Regions from separate parts of the Priestia sp. BR_2 genome, predicted to be linked through region 2. Evidence: predicted binding sites of a transcription regulator. Region 2 holds the regulator's gene; each other region holds the start of a gene.
What was found. The regulator LexA, encoded in region 2, represses DNA repair genes until DNA is damaged. The targets are predictions, from matches to a motif close to CGAACATATGTTCG.
Positions count from the first base shown of each region.

Region 1 (5,216 bases), on a different contig from region 2:
TGAGATGACCAAGAATTTTTGGATGAAAATCACTAAAAAACATTGATTCGGTAAACGTCATATCCTTACTCATTGAAAAGCACCTCACTTTACATTATCGATGTAAAGCAATTATATAAAAAAATATCAATTGTGTAAAGTGAACATCCAATTTATAGGAATTAAAATCAAAAAATAACCCTGCCAGCAAAAGCCAGCAGGGTTATTTTTACCGATACCATCGGATTACATCACGGTGTTTCCGTTGATATTAATATGATTATAATCCACTTGGGATTTATTGTAAAAACACCCCGATCTGTAACTAAACAGAGTCTTTTTTATATTCAATCAAATCCGCTATATTCTCGATCCCTAACGCAATCATAACCTTCTCTAGATTATCCGGAGCCCAATGCTTTGCCTTGTTCTTAGCCATATCATCGATTGTATTCCAACGTATCCCTGTCATCTCACTTAACTGACGAGTATTAACACGCTTTTCTTCCATATGTTCGTTCAACTTCAATATCAACATGGTCTATCACCTCAAAAACAGTATACCCATCTCGCAATAAAATATCAACGAAATTCGTTAAAAAAATTCAACTGAAATAGTTGAAATTCAACGAATTTCGTTGTATAATAAATGTATAAGGAGGTGAGACAAGGATGAGAAAAACAAGGAAAGAAGAACAACGAGATGAAAGAATCGCAAGGCTCATGCTAATGGGTGCAACCATTGGCTTAGCTGGTTCAATCATCAACCTCATCACCGCTCTGGTCGACTAATCAGATGACCCGGAAGGGAGCCCTAAAAAAGGGCTCTCCCTAAAGGGTTGGTGAAATATAAGGCGTTGTTCTTCTCTCCTTAATTATATCACAAAGGAGCTGAAGGTATGAACATTACCAGGATGTACAAAGCAACAATGGTATTAAGCACGACATCGATTGTAATCAGCTTGGTGACGTTAGGGATCCTAATTGCTAAGTGGTAAACTCTATCTTAGGTATCCACGAAATAAGACCCAACCGGCTAATTGGCTGGAAGGGTCTTTTCTGTGTTTCTTGGATAGTCAGATCAGATAAGTGATTCAAGAACACCTCAGTAAATGCTAATTGTTATAGAAATATTTTCCTACTTCTGTTAGACTAATTTCAAACATCTCAATAAAGGAGAAAGTAATTATGCGGTATCTTCTTTGCCTTATCCCCCCACTTGCTATCTTGTCCTGTGGAAAGCCTGGACAATTTCTCTTAAACATCATCCTTACCCTGTGCGCTTATGTTCCAGGAGTCATTCACGCAATCCTCGTGGTAAACAACTATAAAGCTGACAAGAGGAACGAAAAATTGATTCGTGCGATTCAAAATCAACGAAATTAAATCAACCATGACATTATATATTATTGACATTGCCGTGTAGCAAGGTCTTTTCATATTCCCAACTTGTGAAATTTCAAAAATTACCCTGTCAGCCTGAGCAAACTGAATTCTCTTTTGGCGAGTATTTTCAATTTGCCGAAACTATATCCTCGATTTTTATCCATTCCCATTCACCTGATGCAGTCGCTAGCTTGATCTCACGTCTAAAGGTATGGATCGTTACAACGATACCGGTTAACTCAACATGCTCATACTCATTAAAAAGTCGAATAGTAACAGTACTGTGTTCATTAAATGACTCAGCCAACGTACTTTCGATTAGCTCAAGCTCCTGAGAATCCAATATTGGCCTTTCTTTTCGACCCTCTTCTTTATTTTTGATATTTATGGCAACTTTGTGCTCAGGCAACATCATACGACTTGATTCCCATAGCCCATTACCCTCTAGCCTCTTTCGTTCTGTCATTTATAATGTCCTCCTATCTTAGCTGATCGGTCCAGCGCTTGGCCTGCGTCTGTTTTGGATACTGCTCTAATCACAATAGAGTTTCCATATTTGTTTTTCAGGGCATCAGTCACCCGTTCAAGTGCCATTGACCGCTCCCGTCCAGTATCAAACAATGACATTTGATATTCCGTATCCGCTGAAAACTGCGACAAACTAATACCGACCCTCCGAATCGGTAAGCCATCCCAATACGTTTCAAGCAACCGGCAAGCCCAGCGGTATACCTGATTCGTGATATTAGACGGGTCCTCCATCTTCATTTGACGCGAAAATCCCGTAGGGCGATCGAAGTCGGCTCCCATACAGCCGACCGATACAACGTGCCCCATAAAACCAAGCCCCCTGCATCTCTGGCAAACCAATTCAGTCAGCTCAAGTAGCACGACCTTGATTTCTTCTAGCTTGGTGTAATCCCGAGGGAGGGTCATCATGTGTCCTACAGATTTAGGGTCAACACTGTGCGTACCTGGCCGTACTGGACTATCATCGATACCGTTAGCAATTCGCCAATACATTTCCGCAGAGATATCGGAGTTTTTACCGAACTTACGACGCATCATCTGTTTTAACTTGGCAAGCGGCGTCTGAGCAACGCTGCCGATCGTTGGTAGACCCATTACGTTAAAGTGACGCGTCATCTTGCTGCCGGCCATAAACATACAGCTAACGGGGAGTTTCCAAAGCGTGTCGGCCAACGTTTCCTTTGACAACGTGTAGATTCCGGATGGATTCTTCTTAGCGTAATTGTCGCAGGCTGTCTTCGCGAGGATCTTGGTTTCACCAATACCGAAACGTGCGTAGACACCGGTCGCATCCATAACATGGCGCTGAATTGTTTCCGCCAACTCGACTGGCGTGCCAAATAGATGTAGCGAACCAGTCACGTCTAAAAATTGCTCATCGATACTATACGGCTCAACAAGATCAGTATAGCTCTTGTATATTTCCGTGATTTGCATCGAGACGTCAATATACTTTTGCATCCGTGGTTTGATGACGACAAGGTCAGGACATTTAGCAAGTGCCTCACCTAGTCTTTCCGCTGTCGTTATCCCCTTCGCCTTAGCGAGAGGACATGCAGCCAATACGATTCCGGACCGTCTTTCCGGATCCCCGGCAACTACCACAGGGCGATCTTTATATTCTGGATGGTCTGCTTTTTCAACAGAAGCATAGAAGGACTGACAGTCACCTAGAAACACTACTCGGTTAGCAGGCATTAGTGTATCCAACCCTTCTCTGCGATTTTTAACCCCAGATAAGTGTAAGATCTCTGCTCAATTTCTGCCTCGATTAATCCCCAAAGCATGGACAGCTTATGGTGATATCCTCTACAAACAAATTCAACCTCGATTCCAAGCTTTGTCTTTCGATTTTCGTACACCTTTAAGCCTTTTTTGCGCATGCTCCTACGTGCTTCCGTTAATTCCGCTAATGCTGCAGATTGTAAATGGTCGATCATGGCATTGGTCAGTTCTGGTGTCTTTAAGTCTGATCGGCAAAGGACTCCCCGATCATGTTCCAGTACATCAAGTAATAAAGGTAATAACGTGTAGTCCTTCACTAGCTTGCTTTCGTCTGGTTTAAGCCCAATACTCAACATATCTATCCACCTCATAACGAGAACGTTTGTTTGTATTATATGCGAACATTCGTTCTTTTATCAATGTAAATTTAACCCTTATGTAATGTCATAACTTACCGCCTGATCCGCATAACCTTGAACGTTATAATTACAGTGAGGTGTATTTATGTTTATTGATCCGATGTTACTCGCAACCGCGCAAGCTCCGTTCTCGGACTCGCGTTATATATTTGAACCTAAGATCGACGGCCACCGCTTGATCTTCTCGCAGCAGAACGGCGTAGTCCGTCTATATACACGCCATAACAACGACTGTACGCGCCAATATCCCGAGATAGCTAGCGCTCTATTCCCGCATGACATTATTTTGGACGGAGAGATTGCATGCGTTGATCCAGTGACTGGCATTTCCGTTTTTGAATCCGTTATGTCACGTTTCCAAGCGAAGAAGACGGATAAAATTGCGGCATTAGCCCGGACTTTGCCGTCCACTTTCGTTATATTCGACGTGTTGCAGTATAACGGTAAAGATCTTCGCAGGTTGCCGCTTATGGAGCGTAAAGAAATACTCGCGTCTGTTTCGCTGCCCTCTGCGAGCTTCGGTGTTATACCCTTCATTGAAGGCGCAGGCGAAGCACTGTTTATGCAGATTGAGGAACGCGAGATGGAGGGCGTTGTCGGTAAACGAAAGGATAGCGCATATGAAACAGGGCACCGATCGGATAATTGGCGAAAAGTGATAAACTGGTCGTACGAAGACGTATTCATCACCGGCTACCGCAAAGAGGAGTTCGGATGGCTGGTGGCCGTGCCGGCACTAGACAACGCAAAGATGCGCCCAGCCGGTATTATCGAGCTGGGCGCAAATCCTACGCACAAGAAGGCATTTTATAACGTTGTGAAGTCGTTGATTATTGGAGAAGACCATAATTTCGTATACATTGAGCCGCGAATAAGAGCTGAGGTTAAGATGAGGAACTGGACCAAGTCGGGGCTTTTGCGTAGTCCAGTTTTCACGAAGTTTATTATAGTCTAGATGACATATTTAAAAGTACACGCATCCCGAACATAAAATTCGTCACCAATTTTAACAATGAAGTCTGTTATTTCATCAATTTTGCCACAACCAACCATTTCAAGACCAATAAAAACTGCAATTGGGGTACCATCTAATTTAGCAGTGAATAGTTGAATTGGCGAAGTAATAGACTTCATATACCGATTCATTAGCCTCTTCCTTCCTTATTAAAAAGGTAAGTCATCTATTCTATTTGTACCGGAATCCGCAAGTTGCATAATGTTATAAACTATCCTAGTTACTCTATCACTTTTAAATATTTGTGATAAGGTACTTATAAAATCATCCTCGTCTATAATTGAAACAACTTCTTCAATTCCTATTTCTTGAGCTGTTGGAGGGTCTAGTTTAAGTTTTAAAGGGTAGATATCAATATTGTGCGAAATTATAAACATTTGGAATCTATAATTGGTTAAATACTTACTGGCTAACTCAAATCGAAAGTTAAAATCATAGTCTTTATTACTAAGGGTTAATGCCAGTAAACTTTCGCCTTTCATGGGCTTGTCAGCAGAGCGCATACTTTCACTTACTGATCCATACACGAGCCCATTTGTTAGTTCCATTAGTTTTTTACCCTGTATTTCAAGAATTTTTTGTGGTGTTTGTATTTGAGAAAAGCTATTAAATTGTGGCCAAAGATTATTATCCATAAATCAAGACTCCCTTCACAATGCAAA
Region 1 covers NZ_JAVFHM010000312.1:99,859-105,074, forward strand. The annotation lists gene RB298_RS27110 (hypothetical protein) at 1-73, opposite strand, end outside; gene RB298_RS27115 (helix-turn-helix domain-containing protein) at 305-517, opposite strand; gene RB298_RS27120 (YqaE/Pmp3 family membrane protein) at 1,168-1,365, shown strand; gene RB298_RS27125 (YolD-like family protein) at 1,493-1,831, opposite strand; gene RB298_RS27130 (DNA polymerase IV) at 1,828-3,093, opposite strand; gene RB298_RS27135 (YhjD family protein) at 3,093-3,476, opposite strand; gene RB298_RS27140 (ATP-dependent DNA ligase) at 3,625-4,494, shown strand; gene RB298_RS27145 (hypothetical protein) at 4,491-4,685, opposite strand; gene RB298_RS27150 (hypothetical protein) at 4,704-5,189, opposite strand; gene RB298_RS27155 (endonuclease/exonuclease/phosphatase family protein) at 5,205-5,216, opposite strand, start outside.
Region 1: the regulator LexA is predicted to act here: its motif matches at 3,519-3,532, upstream of RB298_RS27135 (YhjD family protein).

Region 2 (5,216 bases):
AGAGCGCATCGAGGAAGGCATCCCAAGCTTGCCGGCAAACCTGAAGGAAGCGCTCAACGAATTGATCCGCAGCGAAGTCATTTCCGATGCACTCGGTGACCATGCGCTGGCTCACTTCTACGAGCTGAAAGAGATCGAATGGGATATGTACAGAACGCAAGTTCACCAATGGGAACGCGATCAGTACATTACGATGTATTAATAGAGGAATCCCCGCTGCCAAGTGGCAACGGGGATTTTTTTGTCTAAACCGTAAGTACGTTTTTAGCTTACGTGTTTGAACAACTCAGGTATTATAACTTTTAGTCGTTAAGGTCTTTAAGACGACACTCCATTGTTTTTATGTGATTGAATTCATCCATGAAGTCACTTACAATATTACTTGAATTCCAATATATAGGAGGTTCGGGTGATGAAAAAGAAATATATTCTATTACTCTCAGTTGCAACGATGTTAGGAGGAATGACAATAGGGGTAGGAGCTGCTCCTGCACTAGAAAAAATAAGTGCAAATTTAAACTGGGGAATTAAATATGAGGTTAATGGTGAAGATTGGGTTCCAAAAGATCAATCAGGAAAAAGACTTGCAACAATTACATACAACAACTCAAATTATATCCCTGTAAAAGCGATCTCCGAGGCACTTGGCTCGGTCGTTGAATATGATAGCAAGAATCAAAAAATTATTATCGGAGAAAAACCAGATACAACAATTATAACCAAAGAAGGAATCAAAATTAATAGCACTTCCTTTACCACAAGTGATAAGCAGTACACCGAACATAATGGAAAAGATTACGGCTCAGGTATCGTAATGAGAGAAATTAATAATTCTGAAAAAACGATCATTCTTGAACCAAAAGGAAAATATAAAGTACTAGATCTTTCATTGTTACCGATTAATATCCGTAATGATATCTCAGTAACGATATATAATGGCAAGACAAAGATAAAAGAACTTATGCTGTCGCCTAAAGATATTGGACAGCATATCGTTATTGATATTGAAGATGCAAATCAAATTGAAGTAAATGTGAAATTTCAGAAAGATATAATAGGAGATGACACTATATTCCTGACAGGTACATATAAATAATTCTTTTACAGAATCAGTTCAGTCACGCACTAATATTAGTCCATAAAGAATCTTCCCTTACCTACGGGAGATTCTTTTTTATTTTACGAAAAAAGGAACCTTTGCTCGCTTCCATGACTCTAATTAGATGAGGTGAATCGGTTGGAGCTCGAATACTTAAAGCAGATGACGGTCATGGACAGCCAGACGCTGGATAAAATCATGAATGAATATGGAAACGATGTGTGGAATTATGCGTATTTTTTGACCAAACAGCATGCCTTGGCAGACGATATTGCACAAGAAGCCTTTATTAAGGCTTATTACGGCATACATACCTTTCGCGGTCAGGCGACGCTGAAAACGTGGCTGCTTACGATCACGCGACATACGGCGTTTCGGTACAAACAGGCTTTTTTCTTTCGGAAAGTCATCCTTAAAGACAAGCTTACCGCCAGTTCGTCAAGCCGGTCAGCAGAAGCGGAATATTGGGACGAGCAGTATACGGATGAAATATGGGCAATGATTATGACTTTGCCGAGCAAGCTTAGGGAAGTATTGGTCCTGGACCTATACTATGAAATGCCGATGCATGAGATTGCGAAGCTGCTTCATATTGCGATAGGCACTGTAAAATCCAGATTGCATCGGGCCAGGAAAAAAGTACAAAAACTAATGAAGGAGAAGAACGATGAGTGAGGATAAACCAGACTGGTACAACCGTGCTAAAAAAGCTCCTTTTTCAAATGAAAAGTTCACGTCCGAAATGAAAAAAAACGTGCATAGGTCCGTGATTTTCACCGACAGCAAACCTGAACGTCGAAAGTACTTACAAGTTGGATTGGCTGGCGGGTGCATGCTTCTGATTATTTTAATTGCCTTTCAATTGCCTTATGGCGGGGACGAACAACAGAAAGCAGGGACTATGCCCCCTACTAAGGAGGAGACAATCCGGGCACAAGGCGTAACGGATGAAGGACGGTTAAACGTTATTGCAGTTGGACAGGAAAAAATAACGACATTGGGTGCACCGAGCTGCTTCGGTATCGAAACGGATCGGTCGTTTACCGGAAACTACAGCGTGCAGTATAGCACTAACCAAGTTACAAATGAAGTCACTACGCTGGAGGGGCTTACATTTATTCAACCGACATCTGCTCCGGTTGATATGATTCGCCTGCCGTTTCAAGATGCCGATGTATTTATACTCGCACCGCAATATAGGGACTGTCATGGCATACAAATCTATTCGTTCGCCGTAGAGCATGAAACGGGTAATGCCGTGCAGCTTCGATTTCAGGATGAGTCCTTGGTATCCTACTTTTCGTATTATAGACCAGGTACGACTCCCGAGGTGAAGGAGAATAAGCTTGTTCTGCAGTCTACGGAGGGACCGGGAGGCGAAGGTTCGCCGGAATATAAACCTAAGCGGATGTATCGACTGGATCTTAAGCAAGGCGTAATGGTGTTGGCAAACTAGTCAGGATTATCTTCCATTGTCTATATACAAAAAGCGAAGAGGTTACCATCCAAATAAGGAAGGTAACCTCTTATTCATAATTCTACGGAATTAGTGTACGTCCCTGAAGAGACCGATCACTTTCCCGAGAATCGTAACATGGTTCAAGCGCAGCGGCTCATAGGTAGGATTCTCCGGCTGCAATCGTACATGATCCTTCTCCTTATAGAAGGTCTTCACGGTTGCTTCATCTTCTTCTGTCATTGCTACGACAATGTCACCATTGTCCGCGGTTTGCTGCTGGCGAACGATGACGTAGTCACCGCTGTGAATGCCGGCTTCAATCATACTGTCGCCGACTACGGACAACATGAACACCTTATCGTCGCCCACGTAATGCTGCGGGAGCGGGAAATAGTCTTCAATGTTCTCCATGGCCGTAATCGGCACGCCTGCTGTGACTTTCCCGACGACAGGCACTCTGGCAATGGTGTGCGTAAACAGATTCGCGCTCTCGGATTCTTCTTGGCCAAGCAGCTCGATCGCTCTTGGTTTCGTAGGGTCACGGCGGATCAGGCCTTTCTTCTCCAAACGGTCCAGATGACCATGGACCGTAGAACTGGAAGCTAGTCCGACAGCCTCGCCGATTTCCCGGACAGAAGGCGGGTAACCCTTGCTACGAACTTCGTTGCGGATAAACTCTAAGATCGCCAGCTGGCGGCTGGAAATTTTCGACATGCCGTATCAACCCCATTTAGTAACGTTTGGGAAAATTATAACATAGAACTACCGTTCGTACAAACATAAGTTCTAAAATAAAAATAGAACAAATGTTCTTTTGGGTATTGAATCAAACAAGTGTTCGTGTTAAGATGAATCCATAAGAGAACACTTGTTTGGGAGATGATGATTCCATGTTGAAATACAGTACATACCGCAGCATTTATGAGAACGTTCCGGTGGTAACAGAACAATCATCGAAGACTTTGGGCATTTACTTGAAATCGAAGATAGCTTCGATCCCTTTGAATAAACTGTTGTTCACCCTGCTAATTGTGGCCATCTTTTGGACAGGTGCATATTCCGTTTTTGCCGGTGGGACAGAGAAGCCGACTGGAGAGAAGCAGGTGATCGTTCAATATGGCGATAGCTTGTGGCGAATTGCTTCCCTTCACAAACCTGCGGATATGGATACACGCGTATATCTGGATAGCATACGAAGAATGAACGGATTGAAGGGTCCGGACATACAGGCTGGGGAAGTGCTGTCATTGCCGGTTTGGTGATTTGACGTTGCTTCTAACCAATTGGCATTCATACTCCATATAATCATCACATACTACTGGTTACTTCCTGTTTAATTACACATCATATTCTGCTTGTCAGATTGAATCATTTACGCGTAATAGCGCGTTTACAATAGATAACTATAGATTACCTCCCCATAGACGGTATTCGTTTATGCGCATCATATGTTCCTATTTGTTCTTAGAAGAGTTTGCAAGGGCTCAGTTGCCTTGACAAGCTCTTTTTCACATGTTTAAGTTATACATGATATCGAAATTGGAGGAGAAGTCATGGACATCGATACTTTGGTAGAACGCATCAATGTATTAGCAAGAAAGAAGAAGAATGAAGGGTTGACCGAGGAGGAGCTCAAAGAACGGGCCGAGCTTCGGGAAATATACCTTAACAATATTCGCAGTAACTTTAGACAACAGCTGGAATCGATTGAATGGGTTGATGAAAACGAACAAAAAGGCGGCCCGCGATTAAAGCACTAGTCGATAACCGTTCAAGGATATATATTCAGAGGATCCGCGAACAGATCGAAGGATAGCATAATAATACTTGGGGTACCGGTCATTCGGATAATCGATTACGGTTACCCCAAGTTTATATGGTTTATAAACATTTTGATTATGAGTTCAGGGGGAACCAAATGTCACGTTCATGGGAAAGAAAAGTCAGCAAAAATATGTCGCAACTTAACAAACAGCGCAAAAAGCAGGGATTGACCTCGTATCAAGGGTCTGCGATTAATGATAAGCATGACGTGTTTAAGGGACGTAAGTATGTACTTCCGTTAGTGCTTGTTGCATTGGCCGGTTTGTATGCGCTTCTCGGAACGGCAACTTCACAGGCAGCCGGCGGAAGCAATGATGTATTGAATTGGGTTGGCGTCAGCTTGTATATCCTGTTGGCGCTCATGATATTTCTCCGCAAGCCTTATTTGAAGATTGAGCGGGCTTCCGTGTCGACCATGAAGTTCAACCGGGAACGCCGTCTGGCCGTATCGGATATCGAGAAGATCAAATTGGCTTCGGGTTCCGTCGTGATCCAAGGCAAGGGAAAAGCAGGCAACTGGGTGTTCTCACGAATGATGAATCTTTACGATACCAAAGCCATGGGCGAAAGATTGGAAGAGTTTGCAAAGACTCATCAAATTCCAGTGGAGCACAACTAACCCGATTGAGTAGATCACAATGTATATGAGGAGTGGGAGAGAAATGCCGATTGCTGCGGTTTTGTTTGATTTGGACGATACGTTGTTGTGGGATGAACGCAGTGTAGAAGAAGCGTTTGAAGTGACATGCCAAGCCGGAGCGGCGGAAACCGGCGTTGATGCCGGCGCGCTTTTGGCCGCGGTGCGTGAAGAAGCAAGAGCATTGTATGAATCCT
Region 2 covers NZ_JAVFHM010000185.1:44,780-49,995, forward strand. The annotation lists gene glnA (type I glutamate--ammonia ligase) at 1-202, shown strand, start outside; gene RB298_RS09580 (stalk domain-containing protein) at 413-1,096, shown strand; gene RB298_RS09585 (RNA polymerase sigma factor) at 1,229-1,774, shown strand; gene RB298_RS09590 (hypothetical protein) at 1,767-2,555, shown strand; gene lexA (transcriptional repressor LexA) at 2,646-3,272, opposite strand; gene RB298_RS09600 (LysM peptidoglycan-binding domain-containing protein) at 3,449-3,820, shown strand; gene RB298_RS09605 (DUF896 domain-containing protein) at 4,112-4,318, shown strand; gene RB298_RS09610 (hypothetical protein) at 4,477-5,001, shown strand; gene RB298_RS09615 (HAD family hydrolase) at 5,045-5,216, shown strand, end outside.

Region 3 (5,216 bases), on a different contig from region 2:
TTTGCGATCCAGCAGCTCCCCCTGGGTTTGCTGCCATTTTTTTCGTCCCACGGCCAGGCAGCTCTCCAATTCCGATTCTGCGCTGATCTCGCCCAATGCCTCCGAAATCAGCTCGGTGCCGATTCCCTTCTGCCTCAGCTCCTGCTTAACCCACAGCCGTCCCTTCTTATGGCTGGTCATGCGCTGCTCTGCCCACATCTTAGCGTACAGCGCGTCATCCACCAGCTTGTCCTTCTCGAGGCGTTCCAGCGTCGTCTCCACGCTGCTGGGCTCGAACCCCTTTTGCTGCAAACGCTGCGTGATCTCTTGGGTCGTCCTTGGTTTCCGCGCCAAATGATTCAGCGCTTCGACGTAAGCCCGCTGCCGCTCATCTGCCACGACAATCTCCTGCAGCTCTTCCTTGCGAAAAACATTTCCCTTTAACATGCGATATTTAAGCATCACGTCTTCATGAACGGTCATAAGGTACGGACCGAACGCGATTTGATACCGGTGTTTGGGCTTTTTCAGCATTTCGACAGAGGTTATGACCAGATCCTCGTCTTCCGGAAAATGTCCAATTCCCGAGGAATCCGCCTGTCCCGACATTTCTTTATTCTCTATATCCATACGACGCTCCCTTCACGGCTGCACGCTTCTCGACACTCGTCAAGACCAATGATTCGGCAGAAATAAATGCAAAGAAGACCGTCTGGCGTTACCCACACCGGACGGTCCCCAACACTGTCATCGTTAATCAGCGATTTATTACTCTACCTTAAACAACTCTTGCTCTTCCAATTGCTCTTGTTCCTTCTCCTTATCGGAAGGCTCAGGAACAGCCGTCGTCAGGTTACTCGCTTCACGGATCTTGTTCTCGATCACGCTGGCGATCTCCGGATTCTCCTTCAAGAACTGCTTCGCATTCTCGCGGCCTTGACCAAGACGGTCACCCGCATAAGAATACCATGCTCCGCTCTTATCCACGATATCCAGTTCCGTACCGATATCGATCAGGCTTCCCTCTCTAGAGATGCCTTCGCCGTACATAATATCAAGCTCGGCCTGTTTGAAAGGTGGAGCTACCTTGTTCTTAACAACCTTAATCCGTGTGCGGTTACCCACCACATCGTTGCCCATTTTGATGCTCTCAATTCGACGCACGTCCAAACGAACCGTGGAATAGAACTTCAGAGCACGTCCGCCTGGGGTTGTTTCAGGGTTACCGAACATAACGCCAACCTTCTCGCGAAGCTGGTTGATAAAGATGGCAATCGTTTTCGACTTATTGATGGCACCCGACAATTTACGAAGAGCCTGGGACATCAGACGGGCTTGCAGACCCACGTGGGAATCACCCATGTCACCTTCGATCTCGGCTTTCGGTACAAGCGCGGCAACCGAGTCAATAACGATGACATCGACGGCGCCGCTCCGTACCAGAGCTTCCGCAATTTCCAGCGCCTGCTCGCCCGTATCCGGTTGGGAGAGCAGCAATTCATCAATGTTAACGCCCAATTTGTTTGCATAGGATGGATCCAGAGCATGCTCGGCATCAATAAATGCAGCTTGTCCGCCAGCCTTCTGAACCTCTGCGATAGCATGCAGGGCTACTGTTGTTTTACCGGAGGATTCCGGTCCGTACACTTCAATAATCCGGCCTCTAGGCAAGCCGCCGGTTCCTAAAGCTATATCCAATGCCAACGATCCGCTTGGCACAATCTCTACCTGCATATGGGTGGATTCACCCAGTTTCATGATGGAACCTTTTCCGAACTGTTTCTCTATCTGGCGAAGCGCCATTTCCAGCGCAGCACGACGATCTGACAATTGTTCCACAACCCTTCACTGTTGATAGTCTTATCATACCTTGTTTTGACACGTTTGCCAAGCTTTTTTCGAACATACATTCGTTTTTTTTATTCAGCTCCCCTTCCCGTTCATGCTCCGAACCCTATGTATAAAGAACAAGAACCGTGGCAACATCAATCGATATGCCACGGTTCTTCCGTATTTCCCATTATACTTGGAACGGTTCCTGAATTCAAGAACAGCTATTTAGCAAGGTGTAAATTTTTTACTTTTCCAAAGCCTTTGGCCACGAAGCCTAAGCCTGCTCAGAGGCTACGAGACGCTGCCAAAGCCGGTATAGCAGCGCCTTGGTTGCGCGGAGCCGGATCGTTTCGCGGTTGCCTTGGAGGTTCAGCTCATGCACTTCCGTTTCTTTGCCCCTTTGGGACAATCCGATGTAGACCAGCCCTATAGGCTTGCGTTCCGCGTAACCCGGACCTGCCACGCCTGTCACCGATAAACCGAAGTCGCTGTCGGTTACCATCCGGACATGATCCGCAAGCGCTTCAGCAACCTCCGCACTGACGGCACCCGGCGCATCGTCCCCCTCCAGCAGCGCATGCGGGATATGCACAAGCTTCTCCTTGATCTGGTTGGTGTAACAGATGATCCCCCCAAGAAACATCGATGCGCTTCCGGGAATGGAGGTCAGGGTCTCCGCTACAAGTCCTCCCGTGCAGCTCTCCGCCGCGCTCAGGGTCCAGCTTCGATCTGCCATCATGTCCACGATGACCTTTTCGATGGGCACATCCTCGTTGGCATACATAAATTCAGGCCCTCTCTCCCGGATCCTGGCTTCGAGTTCATTCAGCCGGACCATCGCCTCAGACTCGCTGGAGGCCTTCGTGGAGATGCGGACGGTGACCTCCCCATCCTTGGCATACAAAGCAATCGTCGGATCGGTCTGGGCCGTAATCAGGTCCTCCAGGCGCTGATCCAGCGCGGACTCCCCGATGCCCGCGAATTTGAGCATCTTCGAATAGATGGGAAGCTCATCCGTGAGCACATGCTGCAGAAGCCAAGGCTTGGCCTCCTGCTCAAACATCGGCATCAATTCTTTGGGCGGCCCCGGCAAAACGATATAATGAGTGCCTTCATAGGATACCGCGTTCCCGACGGCCAGGCCTGTCTCGTTCGGAAGCGGGGTGCCTCCCTCGATGGCGAGAGCCTGGCGCCGATTGTTCTCGGTCATGACGGATCCCCGCTCATGAAAGAAGCGTTCAATCCGGTCCATGGCCATCCGGTCGATATGCAAGGAACGATTTAGAAAGGAAGCCAGCGCATCCTTCGTCAGATCGTCCTGCGTGGGACCGAGACCGCCGGACAGGAGTACAATATCGGCTCTGCTGCTGGACAGGCGCAAGGCCTCCTTGAGCCTCTCCAGGTTGTCCCCGACAACGGTTTGATAGTACACGTCGATCCCCATTGAAGCAAGCTGTCTGGACAAATACTGTGCGTTGGTATTCACGATCTGTCCGAGGAGAAGTTCTGTTCCAACTGCAATGATTTCTGCTTTCATGATTCATCGATCCTCCCGTATCTTCTATCTCTTCGTTAGTAGCTGCCTTCGTTATTCTTACCCGGCGGAAGAAAAAAGCAATAGGATGGCTCCTATTGCCGTTATGCCCCGGTACCTTTGAGAAGGTGCCTGTTCTGGACAAAATATTCGATTCCCGAATAGATCGTAATCAGCGCGGCAGCCCAGATCGCAATGACATCAAACGGAATCCCCAAAAATACAAACGGGAAATTGTTGATCAGAAGCGCGACAATCGCCACGATCTGAATCACCGTCTTGATTTTTCCGGATTGACCTGCTGCGACTACCGAACCTTCCAGAAGCGCAATTTGTCTCAAGCCAGTCACCGCAAATTCCCTGCTGATGATGACAACAGCAATCCAGGATTCGCATTTTCCCATCTCTACAAGCGATATGAGTATGGCCGCAACCAGCAGTTTGTCCGCCAGCGGATCCAGAAGTTTACCCAGATTCGTCACCATATTGTTTTTCCGGGCCAGATACCCGTCAATGCCGTCCGTGCTTGCAGCAAGTATGAATATCAGTGCCGCAATCAATTGGTTATAGGGCAGGACAAAATCATTCCACACAATGGGATCCGGATAAAAATCAAAATCCACCAGCAGGAAAATCATCATGACAGGGATCAAGCAAATGCGGGCCAACGTGATACGATTGGGTAAATTCATGGGGCAACCTCCCTTGCAACGGGTTGTCTTGTTAACTCGGCAGACCCTGCAGCGGTTATCCTTCTGCATGTCATCAGGGTCGCTCTTCCCAAGAGCCTAAAGGGTTTGAAGCGTGCATCGCTGTCTGTCATTTTCATCCCCCAGTAATCTATGTATACGTTAATCCTTATATATCGTTTTTTAGTATAATATTTCCGTTGACGCCCTGTCAAAAGAAACAAACCAGCCGAGCCCACCCCTTATTGCTTGGAGGGAGAGGAGCGTTTATTTAAAATTGGTGAATTGCAGATCCAAGGAAAGGTCCGCTTTGCGAAGCAGCTGCATGATCTGCTGAAGATCATCCTTGCTTTTTCCGGTTACCCGAATCTGGTCGCCTTGAATCTGGCTCTTGACCTTCAGCTTGGAATCACGGATCAAAATATTGATCTTTTTGGAATTCTCCTGGTCGATTCCCTGCTTCAAGGTCAGACGCTGACGGACGGTACCCATGGAAGCCGGCTCGATCTTACCGTACTCCACATTTTTAAGCGACAAGCCCCGCTTCACCATCTTGGTCTGCAAAATATCGATAACGGCGTTGAGTTTGTACTCGTCATCGGAGGCAATGACCAGCGCGTCCTTGTCCAGCTTCAAGCTGCTCTTGCTGCCCTTGAAGTCAAAACGGTTTTCGATCTCGCGCTCCGCTTGATTAACCGCATTGGTAAGTTCCTGCATATCCATTTTGGATACGATATCAAATGAGCTTTCTGAAGCCATGGTGAATCCTTCCTTTCATTTGGCGATAATGCTTCTATTATAGGTAAAACCGAGAGACAAGTCTAATCCTGTAAGGAATCCGCGATGGATCAGGAACGAAAAAGACTCCGCTTATCGCCAACATCATCCGGCGAAAACGAAGCCCGCTCCCTCAACTGCTAGCTTTCTCATCATGCACCGGACGGCGGAACATACTCAGTATGCCGAGTAAAATATGTGCCAGCCCAAAGCCTAATATGCCATACCCCCAGCTGCTCGGAATCAAATAATAGCCTAAGAGGCTGACGATAACGCCTAGTCCGAATATAATCCAATTGACCGTCACAGAGCATCACCTCTTTCGGGAAGTGAAATAACAGCATGCAGCTGCATGCTGTTATGATGACCTGGGGGACAGGCAATTATTCGAAGTCGGTGGTATC
Region 3 covers NZ_JAVFHM010000282.1:91,824-97,039, reverse strand. The annotation lists gene RB298_RS22355 (regulatory protein RecX) at 1-609, opposite strand, end outside; gene recA (recombinase RecA) at 748-1,809, opposite strand; gene RB298_RS22345 (competence/damage-inducible protein A) at 2,087-3,349, opposite strand; gene pgsA (CDP-diacylglycerol--glycerol-3-phosphate 3-phosphatidyltransferase) at 3,451-4,038, opposite strand; gene RB298_RS22335 (YajQ family cyclic di-GMP-binding protein) at 4,303-4,794, opposite strand; gene RB298_RS22330 (hypothetical protein) at 4,946-5,119, opposite strand; gene RB298_RS22325 (helix-turn-helix domain-containing protein) at 5,196-5,216, opposite strand, start outside.
Region 3: the regulator LexA is predicted to act here: its motif matches at 1,879-1,892, upstream of recA (recombinase RecA).

Region 4 (5,216 bases), on a different contig from region 2:
TTTGTTCCGCATTGATAAGGAGCGCGGAAATCCCCTGCAAGGTCTTTAGAGCAGACCCGGCAGGGGATTTTTTGGCTTGGCGGACGACCGTATGGCGGGTATATCCCTTGTTGCGGATCAGGCGACGTTATAACGGTTTCCCGGCTGACGCTGCCGCGGCAAGGGGAACACTGACAGCCGGGGATGGGCGGGGCTCAGCGAGTCCGGCTCCATACGTCCGCGTACGTTGTGACAAGGCCGCGTTCGTCAACCTCCAAATCCGCTTGATACGCTCCGTGGCTGCTCTCGTAACGGTAGGCGAATTCGCCCGTCCGCGTGTATCGTTGGGGGAGGGGAACGACGGTTAGACTCGGGAATTGAATCCATACGGCCGTCATGGTTGCGCTCTCCCCGGGCTCCAGCTGCAGGCGGCGGATCGGGAGCGTGTTGGTGGACGGGGTGATCCCGAGATCGATGTCGGTCATGCCGGCAAAGGCCGTGAGCTCGGTATCGCCGTTCCACCAGCGGCCCTCATCATCCCGTTCCAGGTGAAGGGACTGTTCTTCCGTGCCGCTTGAGAGCGTAATCCGGACTTTCCGGGTCTCCCAGCTGCTTGTGGTTTCGACCTCGTAGGAACAGTGGAGAGTCCGGCCTTCCAGGCTGGCTACGACCGTTCCGGTGAGCGTAAATCCGTCGTGATGCCGATAGAGCCGGCCATGCTCCAGCGAAGGAAGATCGTGCCGGTTCCATAGCAGCGATTGCAGAAGCTGGCCGGACTGGCCGGAGCTTGCGTTTTTTTGTCCGATGGACTGCAGGTCTTGTTCAGCGTGCATATTGTTGTTCAAACGTGATCCCATCCTTGATCCATAATGTAACGAATTGGCCGTATCCCCTGGCTCCGATGATCCGAGAGGGCAGCAGGCAGGGGATCCGGCATGGGCAAGACGGCGGCGCGGCCACGGCGCGGATATGGATTCGCGCGGCAGTCAATCACACGTCTCCGCCGTTTCAACCTCCAGTATATCTACCAGATTAATCCAAGTATCCCCGACAAGCAACCGCTCGTTCAGGGTATTGATTCGGGAGATCCTTCCGTTTACCGCGTAATTTCCGTACTCCCCGTATACTTGCAGCTGTATGGTTTCCTTGCTCCGGTAAGCCGTGCTGATCTTTTCTATAATCCACTGCATCTGCTGCTCATCCAGAAGAGGGTGGGTCTGCTTATGCTTCTCGCCCTGCTTCTCCAAAATGGCGTCGCGATGCTCAAACAGCATCATGCGGCTGGATTCCCATAGACCGTTTCCCGTTAGTTTTTTCATTTGTAGTGTCCTCCGATCTTGGCGTTCAGAAATTTCAGCTGGCTGGTTTTGGTTAGCGATGAGCCGAAGTAAACGGAGGAGGGACCATATTGGTTGTTGATATCGTCCATGGTATGTTCCAAATACATGAGCCGCTCCCGGTCGCCGAAGAGAGACAGCTGGTAAACGGCGTCACTCTGCAGTTCTCCGAGGGAGACCCAGATTTTGCGGACAGGGCCGCCGTCCCAGTGCTTGCGGAACAGCTCCTTGGCAGCCGCATACACCTCGCGGGACAGATGCGTCGGCTCGGCAATCTTCATTTGGCGGGAGAACCCCACCGGCCGGTCGAAATCGGCGCCCTGGGCGCCGGCGTGGACCACGTTGCCCATGTAGCCTTTGGCCCGCGCCCGCTGGCAGATGAGCATGGAGAGCTCGTTCAGCACGACATCGATGTCCTGCTGGTCGTGATAATCGACGGGAAGCGTGGTCTGCCGGCCGATTCCTTTTTGCCCGTCGAATGCATCGGGCGTCACTGGGGAATCATCATAACCGTTGGCGGTTCGCCACAGCACTTCGCTCCAGATGTCGCAGTTTTTTTTCATGTAGCGCTTCATTTTGAATTTGAGATCGGGAAGCGGCGTATGGGCCAGCTCCCCGATGGTCTGGATGCCGAGCCGTGCCAGATGCTTCGTGGTCCGCGAGCCCACGCCGAACATTTTATGGGTGGGGCAGGCCCAGAGCGCGTCCATGGTGGCCTCGTTCAGCTCAAAGATGCCGTCCTCGTTCTTCTTGGCGAAATTGTCGCAGGCCAGCTTGGCAAGAACCTTGTTGCGTCCGATGCCGACTCGGGTATAGACGCCGGTCTCGCGCCGCACCCGCATCTGAATATGCCGGGCGAGCTCCTTCGGCGTGCAGCCAAAGTGCGCCAAGCTTGCCGTCACATCGATGAATTGCTCATCAATGCTGAACGGCTCCACGAGATCGGAATAGGATTCGAGAATGCTCATGATCTGCAGGGATACCCGGATATAGGCGCTCATGCGCGGTTTCATCACGACCAGATCGGGGCATTTCTGCTGGGCCTGCCACAGGGGCTCCGCCGTGGTGACCCCGTGATCCTTCGCAAGCGGGCATGCCGCGAGAATGATGCCGCTTCGCCGGGAAGGGTCGCCGGAGACGACCAGGGGTCTGTTTTGGTATGCGGGATTCGCCGCTTTTTCAACAGAGGCATAAAAGGACTGGCAGTCCGCCAGAAAAACGACGCGCTGCTTGCGTTTATGCATGATGATTCCTCCTATTCGAGACGAATGTGAAATGTTTCAGCCAGACGCATTTGAATATCGGCCCTCACAAAATCCCACATCAGCTCCATGTCATGCTGGTAGCCGCGACATCGGTAGCGGATGGTGACGGAGTGCTTCTGGCGCCGGGTTTCCAGAATGGCGATGCCGCGTGCGCGGCAGCTTCTCTTGAGCTCGGCGAGCTTCGCGAACGTAATCTTCTGAATGGTCTGCAGATGGAGCACGTAATAGTCGCTTATGCCGGTATGCTTCATGCTGCGGATATCCCGCTCCAGCACGTCCAGCAAAATCGGCAGAATGACGCAGTCCTTGACGGACAGCAGCTCTTCCTCGGTTTGCAGCGGAGACGCAGACATACCTGATGCCTCCTCATCGTTCTTCATATGCTCCTCACTATTATATAACGAACATACGTTCGTTATGCAACTGGTAAATACAGAGCATGATGCGGCATTCCCTATATGGACTCCAAAACGTTTGTGAAGTAATATGAAAAGATCGTGTATTCATCCGGAAAAAATTTCATAAGAGTAGGGGTACAGCCTCCATGAACATACCCAAACGACGCCTCAAAATCAGTCTTGCGATGGTCATGCCTGCATTGGTTTCATTATCCATCCTGATGACGATGTCGATCATGGTCTACATCCAGTATAAAAACGAGAAACGGTCCCTGTACGACACGACCATGTCGCTGAATTTATCATCCGCGCAAAAAATGGCGGTTACCATAGAGGCGCTTTTCTCGGGGATGCGCCAAAGTCTGCGCGCCGCCGCAAGCAACCCGGCCATTGAGGCAAGAGCGGCATCCGACGAAAAGGAGCTGCAGGTCATTTTTGATCTTATGCTCCAGAGCAGCCCTTACTTCAATTCCGTATTTTGGGCCGACGAAAGGGGGAGCATTCGGGTTGTTTCTCCTGCGGGGAATCAGGTAAACCATGCCCGATTAATAACGGAGGGGGCCGTTCAAGCATTAAACGAGAGAAAATCCTATCTTTCGGTACCGTATAGGAGTCCGACCGGCCGCTGGATCGTGTTTGCGAGCGAGCCGATTTTTGACGGATCCGGCAAGTATTACGGCATGATAGCAGGCACGATTTATCTGGAAGAAAACAATATATTGCATCGGATCCTCGGATCCGGTGCGGGGAATGAAGAGGACTCCTATTCCTATATCGTGGATTCCGGCGGGAAGGTGCTCTATCATCTGGAGGAAAGCCGGGTCGGGGAGGACGTGAGTTCCAACGTGGTCGTGAGACGGCTCATGGATGGCGAGAGCGGCATGCAACGCGTGACGAATACGCAGGGCGACGATTACTTGACGGGTTATGCCAGCGTGGCGATGAATGGCTGGGGGATCGTCATGCAGACGTCGGTAAGCTCCATCCTGGCCGATGTCAATGGAAATTTGCAGGACCAGCTGAGAAGCATGCTGTTTCCCATCGCGCTCATGCTGTTCATTGCCGTATATACGGCCGCAAGAATTGCCGCCCCGTTTACCCGGCTCTATAAATTAACGAAATCGGTAGCAGCCGGCCAAACGGTGTCTTCCCAGGAATTCCGGCCGCATTGGAACCGGGAAGCCGACCAGTTGAACCGGATCATGGGAGCCGCTGCGGAAACGATGGCCAAGCAGACCCAGTCGCTGCAGCAGGAGGCCATCACGGATCCATTGACGGGGCTGTCCAATCGCCGGGAACTGGAACGCTGTCTTGAGTCTTGGGATGCGCTCGGGGAGCCGTATGCCGTTATTCTCCTGGACATCGACCATTTCAAAGCGATAAACGATACATACGGCCATCAAACCGGCGATCAGATCCTGAAGCTCGTGGCAGCCGTCATGGTGGATTGCGCTCCCGCGGATGCGGTATGCTCCCGCTTTGGCGGGGAAGAGTTTGTCATTCTTCTTCGCGAACGCAGCCTGGATACGGCATACCGTATGGCCGAACGGATACGCAGGGCGATCCTGATTTCCCCGACCCCTTATTCCGGAACGCTCACCGTATCGATCGGCGTATCGCTGTATCCGGAGCACGGGGGAAACCGGGAGGATGTATTTCAAGCGGCGGATATGGCGTTGTACCGGGCGAAGGGGGAAGGACGCAACCGCACGGTGGCGGCGGGATTATCGGCATGAGAGACATCCTGGCCGCTTTGGTGAACCGGATCTCTTTTTTTGTATATCGGGGTGTGATTCCGAGCATGCTGGATGCAAATATTATTTTGATCGAACGCATCGGAAAATGGAATTACTATGAGCTTAACGATGAGGAAGTCAAAGGGCTGTTATCCGAAAAGCTTTGCCGCGTTTTTTATCCGAATTCAAAGGCAGGATATTTTTAACTAAAATATCAAAAAAATGGATGGATTAAAAGGAGGTCAAACAAGAATGGAAGCCTCCTGTCTGAACGGAACCGCCCTTCGTTCAAGAGATTGTCCATCGAGATTACCCTCTTGGGTTTATATATATCGGGTTGACGTTATTGTAAATGATCAGGATAAGAGGAGAGGGCAAAAGAAAACATGAAAAAAGGTTAGCTTTCCGAAAGCTAACCTTTTTCCTGCTAAAGGGCAGGGGGCACCGCTCCCGGTGCTGCCCTATTGAATGACGGCGTGCAGGGCTTGGGCGAACTTGGAG
Region 4 covers NZ_JAVFHM010000188.1:123,391-128,606, forward strand. The annotation lists gene RB298_RS10885 (NCS2 family permease) at 1-15, shown strand, start outside; gene RB298_RS10890 (putative glycolipid-binding domain-containing protein) at 195-824, opposite strand; gene RB298_RS10895 (hypothetical protein) at 802-969, opposite strand; gene RB298_RS10900 (YolD-like family protein) at 966-1,298, opposite strand; gene RB298_RS10905 (DNA polymerase IV) at 1,295-2,560, opposite strand; gene RB298_RS10910 (YhjD family protein) at 2,572-2,934, opposite strand; gene RB298_RS10915 (sensor domain-containing diguanylate cyclase) at 3,126-4,715, shown strand; partial or broken gene RB298_RS10920 (transcriptional regulator) at 4,781-4,921, shown strand; gene pdxR (MocR-like pyridoxine biosynthesis transcription factor PdxR) at 5,177-5,216, opposite strand, start outside.
Region 4: the regulator LexA is predicted to act here: its motif matches at 2,983-2,996, upstream of RB298_RS10910 (YhjD family protein).